Regions from separate parts of the Labrys sp. KB_33_2 genome, predicted to be linked through region 1. Evidence: predicted binding sites of a transcription regulator. Region 1 holds the regulator's gene; each other region holds the start of a gene.

Region 1 (6,379 bases):
TACCGCGCCGACGGCTCGGGCACGACCTATGTGTTCACGTCCTACCTTTCTGCCGTGAGCCCCGACTGGAAGAGCGGCATCGGCGCCGCCACCTCGGTGCAGTGGTCGGCCGGCTCGGGCGCCAAGGGCAATGACGGCGTCGCTGGTGCGGTGAAGAACACCCAGGGCGCCATCGGCTATGTCGAATATGTCTATGCCGCCAACAACAAGCTGACCACCACGCAGCTCCAGAACAAGGACGGCAAGGTCATCAAGCCGACCGTTCCGGCGTTCCAGGCCGCCGCCTCCAAGGCCGACTGGAAGGGTGCCAAGGACTTCGCCGTCTCCATGATCGATGTCGGTGGAGAGACCTCCTGGCCGATCGTCTCCACCACCTTCATCCTGTTGCCGAAGGATCCCAAGGACGCCAAGCAGTCCGCCGAAGTCCTGAAGTTCTTCGACTGGGCCTACAAGGATGGCTCCGCCACCGCCGAAAAGCTCCACTACATCCCGCTGCCCAAGGACGTCATCGACACCGTTCGCACGGCCTGGAAGAGCGAAGTGAAGGCTGCCGACGGCAAGGCTGTCTACGAATAAGTTGAACGCGACCCGGCGCAACCTTGCGCCGGGTCGTCTTCCCAAAAGCGTTTTGCGATTTGGCGGAATCGCCAGGAAGCACAAAGACGCGTCGAACCAAAGAATCGGAGCAAACCAGCGTTTTCGTCTAAACGCGGTTTGCTCCCGTCGAAACACAGGCCGGAATATCGCCATGAGCGCCATAGCCGACTCCTCGCTGGACGCATCCAACTCGGCTGCAAAGGTCGCGCAGGGTTCTCCCTCGCCCGGCGCCAAGACGGTTCCTGGCGCCAACCTGGATCCCATCTTCAAGGCCGCCCTCTATGGTTGCGGCTCTCTCGTGCTTATCCTGCTCTGCTCGATCGTCGTGCTGCTGTTCTATGGCGGCTGGCCGGCGCTGGCCCATTTCGGGCCGAGCTTCTACTGGTCAACCGCCTGGAACCCCGTCACCGAGAAATTCGGCGCCGGGGTGATGATCTACGGCACGCTGTTCACCGGCCTGCTGGCGCTGATCATCGCCCTGCCGATGTCCTTCGGCATCGCCTTCTTCCTGACCGAGATCGCGCCGCAGAGCGTGCGGCGGCCGATCGGTATTGCCATCCAGCTCCTGGCGGCCGTGCCCTCGATCATCTTCGGCATGTGGGGCTCTCTGATCGTGGCGCCGATCCTGGCCCAGACGATCTATCCGCCGATCATCTCCGTCCTCTCGCATGTGCCGGTGCTCGGCTATCTGTTCAAGGGCCCCACCAACGGCGCCGGCATGCTGACCGCCGGCATCATCCTGGCGCTGATGATCATTCCCTTCATCACCGCGATGTTCGTCGAGATCCTCGAAGCCGTGCCCGCCATGCTGAAGGAATCGGCCTATGGCGTCGGCGCCACCACCTATGAGGTCTTCCGCAACGTCTCGGTGCCCTATGGCCGGACCGCGCTCGTCGGTGCCGTGATGCTCGGCTTCGGCCGTGCCCTCGGCGAGACCATGGCCGTGACCTTCGTCATCGGCAACGCCAACCGCATATCGGCATCGCTGTTCTCCTCGGGGGCGACCATCGCCTCCACCATCGCCAACGAATTTCCCGACGCGCCTGCCGGCTCGCTGCGCAGCCAGTCGCTGCTGGAGCTCGGTTTCGTGCTCTTCGTGATTTCCTTCATCGTGCTTGCGATCTCCCGCATGCTCGTGCGCAGCAACGCCAAGTAAGGGAGAGCATCATGGCCCATCTCGCCCACGGCAACGCCCGCCTCGCCCGCCGTCGTGCCCTCGACTACGCCTACAAAGTCGTCTCCATCGGCTTTGCCGCGATCTCCCTTCTGGCGCTCACCTGGATCCTGTACACCCTGCTGCGCGAGGGCCTGCCCTCGCTGACCTTGGACCTCTTCACCAAGGACATGGCTGATGGCGGCCTGCGCAATGCCATCGTCGGCTCTTTCGCCATGGTCTTGCTCGCCCTCCTCATCGGCGCGCCGATCGGCATCATGGCTGGCACCTTCCTCGCCGAGGCGGGGCGCGGCAGCAAGTTCGCCGACGCGGTGCGCTTCATCAACGACATCCTGCTTTCGGCGCCGTCCATCCTGATCGGCCTGTTCGTCTACCAGATGATCGTGGTGACGACGGGCGGCTTCTCCGGCTGGGCCGGCGTGGTCGCCCTCGCCATCATCATCCTGCCGGTGGTCGTGCGCACCACCGAGGACATGCTGGCCCTGGTGCCGATCAGCCTGCGCGAAGCCGCCTTCGCGCTGGGGTCGCCGATGTGGAAGGTCATCACCTCCGTGACCTGGCGCTCGGCCCGCACCGGTATCGTCACCGGCATCCTGCTGGCCCTGGCCCGCGCCGCCGGCGAGACCGCACCCCTGCTGCTGACAGCCTTCGGCAATTCCAACTGGTCGCTCAACCTCGGCAATGCCTTTGCCAGCTTGCCGGCCGCCATCTACCAGCTCGCGCCTTATCCCGACCCCAAGGCCGTCTCGGTGGCCTGGAGCGGCGCCCTCCTCATCACCGCCGGCGTGTTGGCGCTCAATATTCTGACCCGCTTCGTGCTCGCTCCCAAGAAATGAGTGATCCCATGTCCGCTACTCCACAAGCCTCCATCGCGGTTGCCGAACGCCCCATCGCCAATCCAGCCGCCGCCGTGAAGCTCAAGGTCGAGAATCTCGACTTCTTCTATGGCGAGAAGCATGCGCTCAAGGGCATCAATCTCGACATGATCGACCGGCAGGTCACGGCCATGATCGGCCCTTCCGGCTGCGGCAAGTCCACCCTGCTGCGCGTGCTCAACCGCATGTACGACCTCTATCCGGGCCAGACTGCCAAGGGCCGCGTGCTGCTCGATGGTCAGAACGTCATCGGCAAGGAGATCGATCCTGCAGTGCTGCGCGCCCGCATCGGCATGGTGTTCCAGAAGCCCACGCCCTTCCCGATGTCGATCTATGACAACATCGCCTTCGGCGTGCGCCTGCATGAGTCGATCTCCAAGGCGGAAATGGATCAGCGCGTCGAATGGTGCCTGACCAAGGCCGCCCTGTGGAACGAGGTCAAGGACCGCCTGCACGCCTCTGCGCTCGGCATGTCCGGTGGCCAGCAGCAGCGCCTGTGCATCGCCCGCACCATCGCGGTGAAGCCCGAAGTCGTGCTGCTGGACGAGCCGACCTCCGCGCTCGATCCGATCTCGACCGCCAAGATCGAGGAACTGATCGACGAATTGAAGCGGGACTTCACCATCGTCATCGTCACGCACAATATGCAGCAGGCGGCGCGTTGCGCGGATGTGACGGCCTTCTTCTATCTGGGTGACCTCATCGAGGTCGGCCAGACCAACAAGATGTTCACCACCCCGAACGACAGCCGTACGCAGGATTACATCACCGGCCGCTTCGGCTGATCCCTCGGCCAGCGTCGAATTCATTTGGAGGCGGCATGTCCGACCACATCGTTACATCCTTCGATCAGGAATTGCGCGAATTGCGCAACATGATCGCCGAAATGGGTGGCTATGCAGAGAAGAGCGTAGCCGACAGCGTCGAAGCCCTGCTCAAGCGCGACACCCAGCGCGCCAAGGCCGTGATCGAGCTCGATCTGGCGATCGACAAGCTCCAGCGCCAGGTCGAGGACCGGGCTATCCTGGTCATCGCCAAGCGCCAGCCACTGGCACTCGACCTGCGCGAAATCGTCTCGGCCCTGCGGGTGGCCAACGATCTCGAACGCATCGGCGACCTCGGCAAGAACGTCGCCAAGCGCGTGGTCGCCATCCACAGCCATGCGCAGCCGGCCCAGCTCTTCGGCGGTTTCGACCATATGGCTGACCTGGTGCTCGAGCAGCTCAAGCAGGTCCTCGACGCCTTCGCCCAGCGCAATGTTGAAGAAGCGCTCTCGGTCTGGAGTTCGGACGGCGAGATCGATGCGATGTACACCTCGCTGTTCCGCGAATTGCTGACCTACATGATGGAAGATCCGCGCAATATCGGCTTCTGCACCCATCTGCTGTTCTGCGCCAAGAACATCGAGCGCATCGGCGACCATGCCACCAACATCGCCGAGACGGTGCATTACCTGGTGACCGGTGAATCGCCGGCCGGCGAGCGGCCCAAGGCGGACAACAGCACCGATCTCGTCGACCTTCCTGTGCCGGCTAAGTAACAAGGGATAGGCCATGCCTCCCAAGGTTCTGATCGTCGAGGACGAAGAAGCATTGACCCTGCTGCTGCGCTACAATCTCGAAGCCGAAGGCTATGAGGTTGACAGTGTGGCGCGCGGTGACGATGCCGAGATCCGCCTGCGCGAAAGCGTGCCGGATCTGGTATTGCTGGACTGGATGCTGCCGGGGTTGTCGGGTATCGAATTGTGCCGGCGCATCCGCATGCGGCCGGAAACCGAGCGCCTGCCCGTGATCATGCTCACGGCGCGTGGCGAGGAAACCGAGCGTGTGCGGGGTCTGGCCACCGGCGCCGACGATTATGTCGTCAAGCCCTTCTCCGTGCCGGAACTCTCGGCCCGCGTCCGCGCTCTGCTGCGTCGGGCCAAGCCCGATCACGTCGCCTCCCTGCTCAAGGCCGGTGACATTTCCCTCGACCGCGAGACCAAGCGCGTTCATCGCGGCAATCGCGAGATCCGCCTCGGCCCGACCGAATTCCGCCTGCTCGAATTCCTGATGCAGGCGCCGGGACGCGTATTCGCACGCGAGCAATTGCTCGACAGCGTCTGGGGCCGCGACGTCTATATCGACGAGCGCACGGTCGACGTGCATGTCGGGCGACTGCGCAAGGCGATGAACCGCACGCGCGAGATCGACCCGATCCGCACGGTTCGCGGCGCCGGCTATTCCTTCGACGAGACCTTCGCCAAGCAGGCCTAGGACGGATATTTCATCGCCCGACAACAAGGCCGGCGGCTCGCCGCCGGCCTTGTCGCATCACGTACCCGGTACTCGCCCGATCTAGGCGATTTCAGAGGCTTGCGATAAGACGACTTGCCAAAGAAAATGCCGGGGTTGCCATGATCCGTTCCTTGCTCGTCGCGTCGCTTTTGACTGCCAGTTCGTTGGCGCTGCTTCCCAGCGATGCCGCAGCGGCCAAGCTCAAGAAAACCTTGTGTTCGGGCGAGTTCGGTACCGGCTCCGGCTTGGCGGGCTCCTATATCGGCAAGGATTGCTTCATCGCAGCCGACAGCGACATGCAGGAGCAAGTCGCCGGTATCTGCAAGGAAGGCTCGCGATGCGAGGTCGAGGCCATGGTGGAGGTCGCACCCGATGGCAGCAGGCAGATCAGGACCGTCTTGTCCGTCAGGCAGGCCGGACGCGCGCCCGCCACGCGCACGTCCTATGCCCAGAGGGCGGGCAACTATGCCGACGGCATCTATGCCTTGCAGGACGATGGCTGCGACAAGCAGGGGGCGACGCCAGGCAACCGGGTTTCCGTGCAGCTTCTACGGGCAGCCGGTCCTGCCATCCAGCTCTACGGCAAATATTGCGCGGTCATCGAGGCCGATGGCGAGGAGCCTTCCAGCGCCAAGTTCCAGGCGACGCTGCAGCTTCGATGCGGCAGCTCGCCGGCGCAGGACCAGGCCCTGCGAAGCGGCCGCTCCGGCACGGCGGAAACCATCGTGATGACCCCCGCCCCCGAGCGGCAGCTGTGGCTCGATGAAGACACATTGATCCGTTGCCCGATCAAGCGCGCCTATACACCGCAATGGTGGATCGAGGCCCCGCCCTTCAATGGCCGCTATCCCCAATAGCTTCTGCAGGCGCCGATATCAGCCCAGAGCCGCCAGGCGCCCTTGCAGATAACGGCGGATGACGGGATCACTCTCCAGCCCGATCGCCCGCGAATAGGCGTTGCGGGCCTCCTCCTGCCTTGCGGCGCGGGCCAGCAAGTCCGCGCGTGCAGCCCAATAAGGCTGGTAATCGGCGATCCGCCTGTCGCTGGCGACCTCGTCGAGCCCGGCCAATCCGGCTTGCGGTCCCGCAAGACGGGCGAGCGCCACGGCTCTGTTGATGGCAGCGACGGGGGACGCGGTCAGTAGTACCAAGGCCTCATACAGCGTGACGATCGCGGCCCAGTCCGTCGTCGCGCAGATGCGCCTATTGGCATGGGCCGATTGCAGCGCGGCTTCGAGCTGATAGCGACCGATCTGTCGCGCCTGCCCGGCCCTGGCGAGCAAAGCCTCAGCCTCCTCGATCAGGGCGGCATCCCAAAGCGTGGTATCCTGCTGTTCCAACGGGATATAGTCGCCGACCGGGCTACGGCGTGCAGCCCGCCTCGCCTCGGCATGCAGCATCAGGGCCAGCAGGCCGAGCACTTCCGGCTCGCCGGGCAGGAGCGAGACCAGCAACCG
Region 2 (6,379 bases), on a different contig from region 1:
GGACGCCCTTTGCTCCCAGAAAAGGATAGGCCGCGCCCTCAGGCGGCGCGACGCTGGTTGTTGCGGCCACCCGGACGGCGCGCGCCCCCCGAGCGGGGCTGGCCCGATTGAGGCTTTTCGGCTTGCCCATTGTTCCGGGGCTTGCCGTTGGGCTTGCCCTGGTGCGGGTGACGAGGGCCGCGTTCGCCATGCTTCTGATCGGCTTCCAGCCCCTGTACGGGAGCGGCCACCGTCAGCGGCTTCTTGGTCAGGCGTTCGATCGCCTTGAGTTCGTCGCGCTCATTGGGATCGCAGAAGGAATAGGCGATGCCGCTGCGACCGGCGCGGGCGGTGCGGCCGATGCGGTGCACATAGCTCTCGGCATCCACCGGCATCTCGAAATTGATGACATGGCTGATGTCGTCGACATCGATGCCGCGGGCGGCGATATCGGTCGCCACCAGGATGCGCGAGGCGCCGGAACGGAAATCCTCCAGGGCCTTCTGGCGAGCATTCTGCGACTTGTTGCCATGGATCGCCGCCGAGGGGATGCCGGCCTTGTCGAGATGGCCCGAGACGCGGTTGGCGCCATGCTTGGTGCGGGTGAAGACGATGACGCGGCTCATTGCCGGATCGTTGAGCAGGTGCAGGAGCAGCGAGCGCTTCACCGATGCCGGCACGTGGTAGACATGCTGGTCGATCTTGTCGACCGTCACCACTTCCGGCGTCACTTCGATATGCACGGGGTTGAGGAGGATCTCCTCGCCGAGCTTCTTGATCGTCTTCGGCATGGTGGCCGAGAACAACAGGGACTGGCGCTCCAGCGGCGTCTCGTCGACGATCTTGAGCACGTCACGCGAGAAGCCCATATCGAGCATGCGGTCGGCCTCGTCGAGGACGAGAACTTCGACCTTGTCGAGGCGAACCTTGCGCTGCTGCACGAGATCGAGCAGGCGACCGGGGGTGGCGACCAGAATGTCGACGCCATCGGAAAGCGCCTTGACCTGCGGCACCTGGCTGACGCCGCCGAACACCACGGCGCAACGGAAGCCCATATGCACGCCATAGGAGCGGAAGCTCTCGTCGATCTGCAGGGCCAGCTCGCGGGTCGGGGCCAGAATCAGGGCGCGGGTGCCCTTGGCGCCGGCACCGTGGCGGGACTTCGACAGGCGCTGCAGGATCGGCAGCGCGAAGGCAGCCGTCTTGCCAGTGCCGGTCTGCGCCAGGCCCATCATGTCGCGCCCCTCGAGGAGGGCGGGAATGGCCTTGTGCTGGATCGGGGTGGGGGTCACATAGTTGGCGGCGTCAAGCGCACGCAAAAGCGGCTCGGCCAGGCCGAGCGCTGCAAAAGTTACTTCGGAAGTCACATCAAATCCTTCATGCCACGCTCATCGAGCGGACAGCAGCGCGCCACCGTCCGGGTCCGCGATCGCAAGTCCGTCGTCAGCCGGAAAGGCATGATGAGGCGGTACGGCGATATCGCGACCCACGCGCGGATGGGAGCAGCGGAATGTTATTGGGGACGGCCGGGAGGTGAGGCGCTGCTTCTCAAAAAGCCAAAAACCAGCGCGCCGCGCGAACCCCCGAGCGGTCGTTACACACGGTTGCTGCGCTTTTCGCAGTGCAAAGTCAAGGGAAAAGCAAAGAAGCGCCTTTTCATCCAGGCATTCGAAGTGGACGGAATGCCCCTCCAGGGATAACGGGCATCCCGGTTTCCTCTCCCACGAATGCGCCGTATCCAGGGGCAGAAGGGGATAACGGCTTCCCGGGGCAACTGACGGGTCCGCCGCCCCTGGAGCAAAGTGCGTTTAGACGGAAACGCTGCTTTGCTCTCGCTCTTTGGTTCCAAACCAATCCAATGGATTGTCTGGAGCGTCTTTGCGATTCTTGGCGATTCTTGGCGATTACGCCAAATCACAAAACGCTCTAAGGCAGCCGTTTCCCACGCCACCGATCGCGCCTATAGATGGTGGGCTGCGTTTACCGCCCCACCGCGACTTCCACGATGCTGCCTCTCAAAGCCCTGGTTCCGGCCTTCCTGGCGCTCCATCCGCACGGTCCTGCCCAGCCGCTCGACTGGAAGGCCTGCCGACAGGGCGCGCCGGACCGCGTCATCATCGCCTGCACCTCGATTGTGGATCTGGGCGGCGTCGACGATGGGGCCAGGGCGATCGCCCTGATCGCGCGCGGCAGTGCCTATGCCGCCAAGAAGCAGCCGGCCCGGGCGCTGGAGGATCTGCACCGGGCCACGCTTCTCGATCCGCGCAACCCCGACGGATTCTACGCGCTGGCCGGGCTCTATGGCCGCCAGGGTGATATCGAGCAAGCCATTCTGGCCTATGACAGCGTAATCCGGCTCAATCCCAAGCACGTGCTCGCCCTGACGTCGCGGGGCTATGCCCGTGCCAGCCGCAGGGAATTCGCTCTCGCCATCGCCGACTATGATAGGGCGCTGAAATTCAACCCGCGCCATGCCGAGGCCCTGCGCCTGCGGGGTGCCGTCCGCGGCCTCAGGGGTGACGATATTGGGGCCATCGCCGATTTCGACCAGGCCATCGGCCTCAACCGCCGGGACTGGTCCGCCTTCTTCAACCGGGCCATCGCCAAGGACCACCGCCACGATTTCAACGGCGCCGTGGCCGACTATGACGAGGCCTTGCGCTTGAGGCCCAACAATATCGCCGCCTTGCTCGGGCGCGGCGCCGCTCATCATCACATGGGTGCGCTCGACAAGGCGATCGCCGATTACAGCCTGGCGGTCGGCCTGGCGCCGGACAATGCACAGGCCCTCTACAATCGCGGCACCGCCTACGCCAATGCCGACGACACCGCACGCGCCATCGCCGATCTCGACAAAGCGATCAGGCTTGATGGCAGCAACGCACTGGCCTTTCTCAATCGGGCAGGCGCCCATCGCAAGCGCGGCGATTTCGAGCGCGCGCTGGCCGACTACGATCGTGCCTTGCAGCTCAATCCAGGCCTGCCGCAGGCCATGGCGGGGCGCAAGCTCGCCCTCGAGCGTCTGCGCAACTGAAGCCCCCTGCCCTCTAGGCAGAGTTTCCCGGTAATTCCGCCTCATCGCAAGACGCTCTAACGCAACGCCATGGACATTCCCCAACGTTGCTGCTCATATGTGAGCAGGTTCTTTCGAGTGGACCTCATGACTCTTGCAGCGATTGAGGGGAGCTTCGTTGCAGTTTCGGCAGGTTCCGTAGAGGTGCAAAGGCGTTTCGTCCGCATGTCCGCATCCGAAACCACTCCGGCCGACGCCACTCCGGCACGGCCCGACGAGCAGGACTTCGACAGGGCAATTGCTGAATTCAGCAAGGCGATCGAACTCAAGCCCGATGCTGTCGACGCCGTTTACGGACGGGCTCTTGCCTATCAATACAAACAGGCCTTTCCCGCGGCGATCGCCGATTATGACAGGGTGATCGCGCTCGATCCCGGCCATGCCGATGCCCTCTTCAAGCGCAGCATCGTCCATCGACAGCTCGGAGCCTTCGAGAAGGCCACTGCCGATTTCGACCGGGCGGTGCAGCTTCTCTGGCGGCAGCGGCTGCTTCCCTCGACGAAAGAGCCCTGATCAGCCGCCTTCTTCCTCGTCACCGGTCAAGATTAACATTTTGTCATCCAACCTTCACGAACCCCGCCTAAGGGTCGCCAGACCATGGAAACACGGGGGTGTTTGGAGATGACGGACGTTACATCTGGCCAGAGGAGCGGCCATCCGCTCGATAGGCCGAACTCTCTTGGCAGCTTGCCCAACATCGCGATCGCCGTGATCCTGCTCGGGGGCCTCGGCTATGTCTGCTACGCACTGGCCGCCGATCTCACGGGCGCCGTGGCAGTGCCGTGGATTCTGCTCGGCCTCGCCCTGCTGATCGCCCTCGGCTTCGAATTCGTCAACGGCTTCCACGATACCGCCAATGCGGTGGCGACGGTGATCTACACCCATTCGCTGCCGGCCGAATTTGCGGTGATCTGGTCGGGCTTCTTCAACTTCCTCGGCGTGCTCACCGCGAGTGGCGCGGTCGCCTTCGGCATCATCTCGCTGCTGCCGGTGGAACTCATCATGCAGGTCGGTTCGAGCGCGGGCCTGGCCATGGTGTTCGCTCTGCTGATCGCCGCCATCGTCTGGAACCTGGGCACCTGGTATTTCGGCCTGCCGGCCTCGAGCTCCCACACCATGGTCGGCTCGATCATCGGTGTCGGCCTCGCCAACCAGTTCCTGGCCCCTGCCGGTTCCGCCACCAGCGGCGTCGACTGGTCCCAGGCCAAGAATATCGGCCTGTCCTTGCTGGTCTCGCCGGTGTTCGGCTTCGTGCTGGCCGGCGCCCTGCTGCTGGTGATGAAGCTCGTGGTGCGGAACAAGGCTCTCTATGTCGAGCCGAAAGGCAATCAGCCGCCCCCGCTGTGGATCCGCGGCCTTTTGATCCTGACCTGCACACTGGTCAGCTTCTTCCACGGCTCCAATGACGGCCAGAAGGGCATGGGCCTGATCATGCTGATCCTGATCGGCGTGGTACCCACCGCCTTCGCCCTCAACCGCACGCCCGACATCAACTATCTCGAGACCTACAAGGCTGCTTCGAGCGCGGCGGGTTCGGTCCTGGGCAACTACATCAAGCCGGGCGCGACGGTCGCTCCCGCCGATGCCAAGGCCAAGGTCTCCGAGGCGGTGCGCACGCGCAGTTGGAACGACGAGACGACGCCAGCCCTGAAGACCTTCATCGAGCAGACCACCTCCCAGCTCTCGCCTTACGGCTCGGCCTCGGCAGTGCCCGCAGGACTGGTCTCCAATACCCGCAACGACATGTATCTGATCGGCGAGGCCCTGAAGCTGATCGATTCCAAGAAGCTGCTGCCGGTGTCGGACGCCGATCTGAAGACGATCAAGACCTATCACACCGCCACCGACAACACGACCAAGTTCATCCCGACCTGGGTGAAAGTCGCCATAGCCCTGGCCCTTGGCCTCGGCACCATGGTGGGCTGGAAGCGCATCGTGGTGACGGTCGGCGAGAAGATCGGCAAGACCCACCTGACCTATGGCCAGGGTGCCTCGGCCGAGATCGTTGCCGCGGCGACGATCGGTGCTGCCGACTATCTCGGCCTGCCGGTGTCGACCACCCATGTGCTGTCGTCGGGTGTCGCCGGCACCATGGCGGCCAATGGCACCGGGCTGCAGATGTCGACGGTGCGTAACCTGCTGATGGCCTGGATACTCACTTTGCCCGCCTCGATGGCGCTGTCCTTCCTTCTCTTCGTGGTGCTGCGCCAGGTCCTCTGAGGCGGCACATCTTGTTCGCCGGAATGGCCGCCTTCGGGCGGCCATTTCTTTTCCGGCTTATGCCATCGCCCTGCGGAAAGTGCAGACGATGTCGGCGCGGGTCTGGCGCCGCCGCCCCACGGCGAAGCCCAGGCGGACGGCCTCGGCGCTCCATGGCTCCCCGGCGGCGGAACAGGAACTGTGCACCTCGGAGACGGGAAGCGCCGCCAGCAATGGAGCGATATTGGCCGGCGTCAAGCCCGAACCCGGCATGATGCCGATCCGCCCCCGGGCGGCCCGATGCAGGCGCAGCAACGCCTCCAGCCCCTCGGGCGCGGTGACGGCTCCTCCCGATGTGAGGATGCGTTCAAAGCCGAGAGCAACGGCCGTCTCCAGAGCCGCCAGCGGCTCGGGAACGAGATCGAAAGCGCGATGCAGCGTGGTGCCGAGCCCCTGCGCCTGCACCCGCAGGCGCGACAGCAGGGCCTCGTCGAGCTGGCCGCCGGGCTGGGAGGCACCCAGCACCACGCCGGCGAGCCCTGCTCCTCCCGCTGCCTCGATATCATCAAGCATGATCTCGCTTTCCCGCGCGGAGAACACGAAATCGCCGGCCCGCGGCCTGATCATGGCATAGACCGGGATCGGCGCCTGCGCCGCCAGCCGCATCAGCCCTGATGATGGCGTCAGGCCACCGAGTTCGAGCGCCGAGCACAGTTCGATGCGATCGGCGCCACCCTCGATCGCGGCTTCGAGGCTGTGGGCGTCGGCAACGCAGATTTCAAGCAAGGCGGTCATAGGCGTTCTCCCTGGCGGGTGAGCAGGGCCGCGCCGATCAGCCCGGGTTCCGGCGCGAGGATGCTGGGCACCACCAGCGGCTCCGGGGAGTGCCGCAGGATGCGGCCGCGCACCGCCTCGTCCAGCCTTGCGATCAATTCCGGCACGCTGGCAAGGCCGCCCCCGACCGGCACTATGTCGGCGCCGACGATATTGACGGCCAAGGCCAGGGGAGAGGCGACGAGATCGACCTGGCAAGCCACGCTGCGCGCCGCCGCGGCCTCGCCGGCCCGCCAGGCCGCGATGATCTCGGTACTGTCGCGCTCAACGCCGGTAAGGTGGCGATGCAGCCTT
Region 3 (6,379 bases), on a different contig from region 1:
AGCGCTCCAGCAGCGCCATTTCGGAAGAAGCAAGGATGGCCCCGACATAGCCATCGGGCCGCACGAGCACCCAGTCTCCCGGCATGAGGGCGTAGATGCCACCGACATGGCCGGCGTGATCGACGATGCCGCCCTGCTCGCCGACGCCGTGGATATGCAGCCCGCGACGCGATGGCAGGGCTGTTGGATTGCCCTCATACACGAGCAACGTCCAGTGCGGTCCCTTGAACAAGTCAAACAAGCGCAGGGGCTGACCGGCCGCGCCCCGGACCGGGGCATCCGGCGCACGATCCCCCGCAAGCACGCCACCCTGTCGTGTCGGCCGCTCGATCGCCAGCGACGACTTGGGATAGCCGATATCGAGCTGCTGCGTCTCGCGGCCACGCCGTATCTCGCCGCGCTTGAGATCATCCAGCAGACTTGTCGAAAGGCCGAGCATGGCTGCGGCTACAGGGCGCCGCTCCTCCTCATAGGTATCGAGCAGCTGGTCGCGGGCGCCAGCCAGAACAGCTGCCAGCTTCCAGCCGAGATTATAGGCATCCTGAACGCCGGTATTGAGCCCCTGCCCGCCGGTCGGAGGGTGCGTATGCGCCGCATCCCCAACCAGGAATATGCTGCCGACGCGATACTGATCGGCCAGCCGGGCGTTCATGGCGAAAGCCGAAGCCCAGGAGACGGATCCCACCTGGATATCGTCCCGGCCGGTGCGTTGGGCGACCATGGCATTCAGCCCCTCGGCGGAGAGATCGACGTCGCCTTCAAGTGAAACCGGTCCCTGTATCTGGAAAAGGTCGGTTCCCGCGAGCGGACAAAGCGAGATCTGCCGCTGCATGTCCTTGTCCCCGAAACGATGCCAGACATCCCGGTTCAAACCGGTCAGGGAAACGTCGGCGACGATGGCGCGAACACCGAGCGTCCTGCCCGGGAAGCCCAGTTCGAGCGCCTGGCGCACGAAACTGCGGCCGCCATCGGCGCCGACAAGCCAGCGCACGCGAATGTTCTCTTCGCCCGCCCTGCCGGCGATCCGCAGCGATACACCGGCCTCGTCCTGGTCAAGGCCAACCAGCTCAGATCCAAATTCAGGGCGATGTCCCAATTCTGCAAGACGTTCGCGCAGGATGCTCTCGGTCATGAACTGCGGCAGCATCAACGGGGTGCGATACGGTTCGGCCGGTATCGAGGCCTGCTGCTCCATGAGCTCGGAATCGCTGTGACTGCCGTCATCGTGATAGTGGCGCTGCCGCGGATAGGGTCCGCCCGCCGCCGCGATCCGATCCAAAACTCCGAGGTCCTCGAAGATCTCCAGTGTTCTCGGTTGGATCCCCTTGCCGCGCGACCCGTGGAACGGCTTGTCCATTTTTTCGATCAGCCGGAAGGACACCTCACGCCGCGCGAGGTCGATAGCCAGCGTCAACCCGGCCGCCCCTGCCCCGCAAATGAGAACGTCAACTGCAAAATGCTTTGTCATGGCCTGCTCCATATGTGTAATATGCACATAATAGGAGACTGAATATGTCGTCAACCAACAATGTGCAAAATACACATATTAGCTCGCTGCTGCGTGAGCTTCACGGCGCTCTGATTGACATCGTCAGCGTGATGAACCGCCCCCAGCGTGACGAGGCGATGGTGCGGGCAGCCGGCATCTCTCTCGATCGCGCTCTGTTTCCGTTGCTGGTCATGGTGGAGCGGCTCGGCCCGATCGGCGTGGTGGAATTGGCCGACCGCGTGGGGCGCGACTACACGACAGTCAGCCGGCAGGTGGCAAAACTGGAGAGCCTCGGCCTGGTGGATCGTCAGGGCAGCATTGCCGATCGACGTATTCGCGAGGCGACCATCACGCCCAAAGGCAAGGCGATGACCGATCTGGTCGATGCCGCTCGCGAGAAGATGGGCCGTGCGATCTTTGCCGGATGGGAGGACAGCGACTTTAGCGAGCTCGTGCGGCTCATGCGCAGATTTGCGGACGACATCACGGCGACTTCCCCGGAATGACCTACGGGATACCTGCCACTCCATGATCGAATTGGCTTGACCGCACACACGAAGCCAGTGCTGAAATCGCCGATATCATCCCCCCCAATTGCATCGAGTCTGGCTTATAGCCCGACATCGTGCGTTCCCCGATCGAGGGCCCGATCATGCGCTACATCGCCTTGCTGCGCGCCATCAATGTCGGGGGAAACTCGACGATCAAGATGGCCGAACTGCGCGCCCTCGGCGAAAGCCTCGGCTTCATCGGGGTCACAACCCTGCTGCAAAGCGGGAACCTCACCTTCGAGGCCGGCGAGGCAGCGGTGCCGGATCTGGAGCAGCGCTGGGAACAGGCTGTCGCCGAGAGCTTCGGCGTCCCGGCCGCCTTCATGATCCGCACCATGCCGGAATGGCAGGCCCTGATCGCAGCCAATCCCTTCCAGATCGAGGCAGAAGCGCACCCCGCCCAGTTGCTCGCCCTCCCCAGCAAGGGCGAGATTGCCGGCCCCGCGCTCGCTTCCTTGCGCGCAGCGATCCAGGGGCGCGAACGCATCGCCGCCGGTGAGCGCTGCCTCTATGCCCATTACCCGGACGGCATCGGCCGCTCCAAGCTCACCACCAAGCTGATCGAGCGCCATCTCGGTACGCTGGTAACCGGCCGCAACTGGAACACGGTCTTGAAACTGGCCGTGTAACGTTGCTGCGCAGGACAGCCAAAATCATCATCCACCCACCCGGCTGTTCAAGGCAGCCAGCAGGCTCGACAGGGCTGCCCGCGCTCGGACCGGGCTGCGCTCGCTGCCACGCAATTCCGCGCCTGCCCGCATGATCGCCTGATCGATCAGCCGCCAAAGCCTGCCGTCCCAGGGCTTCACATGGATCTCGGCATTTTGCCAGACCGCCTCGAAATCGCCGATCCGCTTCTCGGCGGCCTCCAGATCTTCCTTCGAAGCCAGCGCGATCGTTTCGGTCGCCATGACCTCGAGCATCAGGAGGTCCTGCCACGGATTGGCAACAACCGTCACCGGCTTGGGCGTGGAAACCAGCACCGGCAGGGCAGCCAAGGGAGCGAGCAGCCAAAGGCAGAGGAAATAGATCCGCATGTCGAAGGTCCAGAGCGCGATGCCGTTCCGCCCGCGCTCGGGGATCTTGCTAGATCGGGATTACGCCGACATTGCCGCTTTCATACGGATTTGTGATGGCGGTTTCCTACCAACCGAGTTCGCGCAGATACGCGGCGCGGGCACCGACGCCCGTATGGGTGAAATCGGTGAAGACGCCATCCACGCCCAGGCGGAAGAACTTCAGATATTCCAGGCTCGGATCGCCGCGATAGTCGGCGGCCAGATATTTCTTCTCGTTCCGGAAAGTGAAAACATGCACGAACAGGCCCGCCTTGTGCGCGTCGGCGACGAGGCTGGTCGGATCCTGGGTCGAAGCATCAGGCGTCGATCCCTTGAAGGGCGTGCCATCGGCATTGATTTCCTTCCAGGGCGAGATCTTGAGCGAGACGATCTGAGGCTTCCAGGGACCGATGCCGTCGGCATAGCTCTTGATCTCCGCCAGGCCCGTCGGGCTCAGCATGGCGTCGAACCAGCGCGGGTCGCCCGAGACGGTCCAATCGAAGGGGCGGGAATTGGTGATGTCGTCATAGAGGACCTTGCCGGTCTTGAAGTCGATGCCATCCCCATCGATGAGCTGGACCTGCCGGGTCTCCAGACCGTGCTTGCGCATATATTTCAAGCTGCTCGGCTCAAAGCTCTGCACCAGGATGGGGGCTTCCTTGGTGTTGAGGCCATTGTCCTTGATGATCTTGATCAGGGCATCTTCGAGCGGACGGCTGCCCGGCGCGCCGCAGCCATTGGCGATGGCCTGCGCATTGTTCCAGGATGGGTTCTTGGTTTCCGGATAGACGGCGATCGGGCGTCCGGTTTCCTTGCTCTTGGCCTTGGCGATGTCGATGACCTCCTGGAAGCTGAGGATCGGGAACTTGCCGTTGAACACCTTCGGCCGCTCATTTGCCGCGTCATAGGTGGTGCCGGCGACCCAATTCTTCAGCTCGGCCATGGTGAAATCGGTGATCGACCAATCATTGGTATGGTCTTCGCCGTCGACAACCAGGGACTTCAGCACCGATTGGGGATTGGCCGGATCGGTCAGGTCGGTGAGGTATTCGGCAGGTCCGCTGGTCGGCGACTGGGGCCATTTCACCTTGACCGTGACCCCGGGCACCGTGCGTCTGCGGGCGGCGACCTCAGCATTGGTCTTGGCCACCTCCACAACGTTGGTATTGTCGCTCAGCCAGGGATTGTGGCGCGCCACCAGCACGCAATCCTTGGTCAAATGCAGATCCTCTTCCAGCGCATCCGTCCCGAGGGCCGCGGCCAGATCATAGGAAGCCTCCGTCTCTTCCGGCGCGAGGCCCGGCAGGCCACGATGTCCGATGACCAGCGGCGGCTTGCCGTCGAGGGTCAGAAAAGACTTGGCGCCTGTCGGTGCGCTAGCGGTTTGAGCAAGGACTGCCGAAGACGGGGCCATGCCCACGGCGGCAGCGCCGAGCAAAGCCACACCGACAAGAGCATTCCATCTCGCGCAACCAAATTTCATGACCGGATCTCCACCCTTTGCTCGCCATCGCCCCTGAATGCCCGCCCCTATGTTCTTGTCGTAATTTTCTGACAACCGGATGACCGGTGAAGCAAGTCGACGAGAACCACGCCGTGCCATGTCCGGCCGAAACACGGACGCATCATTTTTGACCCGCAACGGGCCCCGGCTGGGAAGACAGCCGGATCTGCGCCTCAGCGATCAAAAAAGTATCACCACAACCCGTGAAACGTGGTGGCACGTAGTTTCCCCAACGGGTTAGCTTAATGGGACTGGAGAGCCATTGGCTCGACGGCAAGAGCGGCAGGGTCAAGCCGGCCGCATTTGGGGGAGACGGTCATGCCCAGGGATCCGAAACCGGCCCGGGAGAGGCGCTGCGAGCATTATCGCCAATCCACGTCATGCCGGCTCGAAACGACATTACGCGCCGCGGATCACGCGCCAGCGCTCCCAATCACCCTGCTTCTTCCAGTTGACCATGGTCCCGCGGCAAGCCGGGTCTGACGCGCCGATCAAAAAATAGCAGCGCCTTGGTACCCTGCGGCCAGCCAATGCGTTGTACCGCCAAGCTCCATCCCGGAACGCGGCGGACACCAGACCAATCTCGGCCGCGCAACGTCACCATCGATCATTCGAACAATCATAAAGTCCTAGGGAGAAAGCCCGAATGAAACTCACATCCTTGAAATCGACCGGCATCGCCGTCCTCGCCCTGTCCCTGCTTGGCAGCGCCTCTGCCCTGGCGCAGGACGCCGCCGTCAAGGACGCCACCGTGGCGTTCCTCATGCCCGATCAGGGCTCGACCCGCTATGAAGAACATGATCATCCCGGCTTCGTCGCCCAGATGAAGAAGCTGTGCGAGAGCTGCAAGGTACTCTACCAGAACGCCGACGCCAGCATCTCCAAGCAGCAGCAGCAGTTCAACTCGGTGATCACGCAGGGTGCCAAGGTCATCGTGCTCGATCCGGTCGACTCGGCCGCCGCGGCCTCCATGGTCAAGCAGGCCCAGAGCCAGGGCATCAAGGTCATCGCCTATGACCGCCCCATCCCCGACGCCAAGGCCGATTTCTACGTGTCCTTCGACAATAAGGCGATCGGCAAGGCCATTGCCGAATCCCTGGTCGAGCATCTGAAGGCGACGAAGGCGCCGACCGAGGACACCGGCGTGCTGCAGATCAACGGCTCGCCGACCGACGCCGCCGCTCGGCTGATCCGCGACGGCATCCATGAGGGCCTGAAGAGCGGCGGCTACAAGACCCTGGCCGAATTCGACACGCCCAACTGGCTGCCTTCAAACGCCCAGCAATGGGCCAGTGGCCAGATCTCGCGCTTCAGCAAGAAGATCGTCGGCGTGGTCGCTGCCAATGACGGCACCGGTGGCGGCGCGATCGCAGCCTTCAAGGCGGCCGGCTTCGACCCCGTGCCGCCCGTCACCGGCAATGATGCCACCCTCGCTGCCCTGCAGTTGATCATTGCCGGCGACCAGTACAATACCATCTCCAAACCGAGCGAGATCGTCGCCGCCGCCGCCGCCGATGTCGCCTTCGAACTCCTTGGCGGCAAGACCCCCAAGGCTGAGGCCACCCTGTTCGACACGCCCTCCAAGCTGTTCGTGCCGGTCATCGTGACCTCCGAGAACCTGAAGGCGGAGATCATCGACAAGAAGATCGCCACGGCAGATCAGCTCTGCGGCGGACGCTATGCCGAAGGCTGCAAGAAGCTCGGCATCACACAGTAAGCATGCCATCGCCCTCCCGGCCGCCCCGAGCGGCCGGGAGATCGCGGCTGCCCACACAGT

What was found. Region 1 encodes PhoB, which activates phosphate uptake and scavenging genes when phosphate is short. Its sites were predicted from a motif close to TGTCATNNANCTGTCAT; they were not measured.
Region 2: AB4037_RS23730 (inorganic phosphate transporter) is a predicted target of PhoB. The motif match lies at 3,607-3,623, and genes of this name have one in related genera.
Region 3: AB4037_RS28605 (glycerophosphodiester phosphodiesterase family protein) is a predicted target of PhoB. The motif match lies at 4,650-4,666, and genes of this name have one in related genera.

What each region holds. Positions count from the first base shown of each region.
Region 1 is NZ_JBFREW010000001.1:29,746-36,124, reverse strand. Features, by position in the region: gene pstS (phosphate ABC transporter substrate-binding protein PstS) at 1-576, shown strand, start outside; gene pstC (phosphate ABC transporter permease subunit PstC) at 749-1,753, shown strand; gene pstA (phosphate ABC transporter permease PstA) at 1,765-2,607, shown strand; gene pstB (phosphate ABC transporter ATP-binding protein PstB) at 2,604-3,431, shown strand; gene phoU (phosphate signaling complex protein PhoU) at 3,467-4,186, shown strand; gene phoB (phosphate regulon transcriptional regulator PhoB) at 4,200-4,901, shown strand; gene AB4037_RS00135 (hypothetical protein) at 5,042-5,779, shown strand; gene AB4037_RS00130 (RNA polymerase sigma factor) at 5,798-6,379, opposite strand, start outside.
Region 2 is NZ_JBFREW010000014.1:32,634-39,012, forward strand. Features, by position in the region: gene AB4037_RS23715 (DEAD/DEAH box helicase) at 39-1,346, opposite strand; gene AB4037_RS23720 (tetratricopeptide repeat protein) at 1,985-3,013, shown strand; gene AB4037_RS23725 (tetratricopeptide repeat protein) at 3,218-3,565, shown strand; gene AB4037_RS23730 (inorganic phosphate transporter) at 3,674-5,272, shown strand; gene AB4037_RS23735 (copper homeostasis protein CutC) at 5,330-6,046, opposite strand; gene AB4037_RS23740 (ROK family protein) at 6,043-6,379, opposite strand, start outside.
Region 3 is NZ_JBFREW010000019.1:111,193-117,571, reverse strand. Features, by position in the region: gene AB4037_RS28625 (FAD-dependent oxidoreductase) at 1-1,468, opposite strand, end outside; gene AB4037_RS28620 (MarR family winged helix-turn-helix transcriptional regulator) at 1,513-1,995, shown strand; gene AB4037_RS28615 (DUF1697 domain-containing protein) at 2,142-2,669, shown strand; gene AB4037_RS28610 (hypothetical protein) at 2,697-3,077, opposite strand; gene AB4037_RS28605 (glycerophosphodiester phosphodiesterase family protein) at 3,184-4,581, opposite strand; gene AB4037_RS28600 (ABC transporter substrate-binding protein) at 5,249-6,319, shown strand.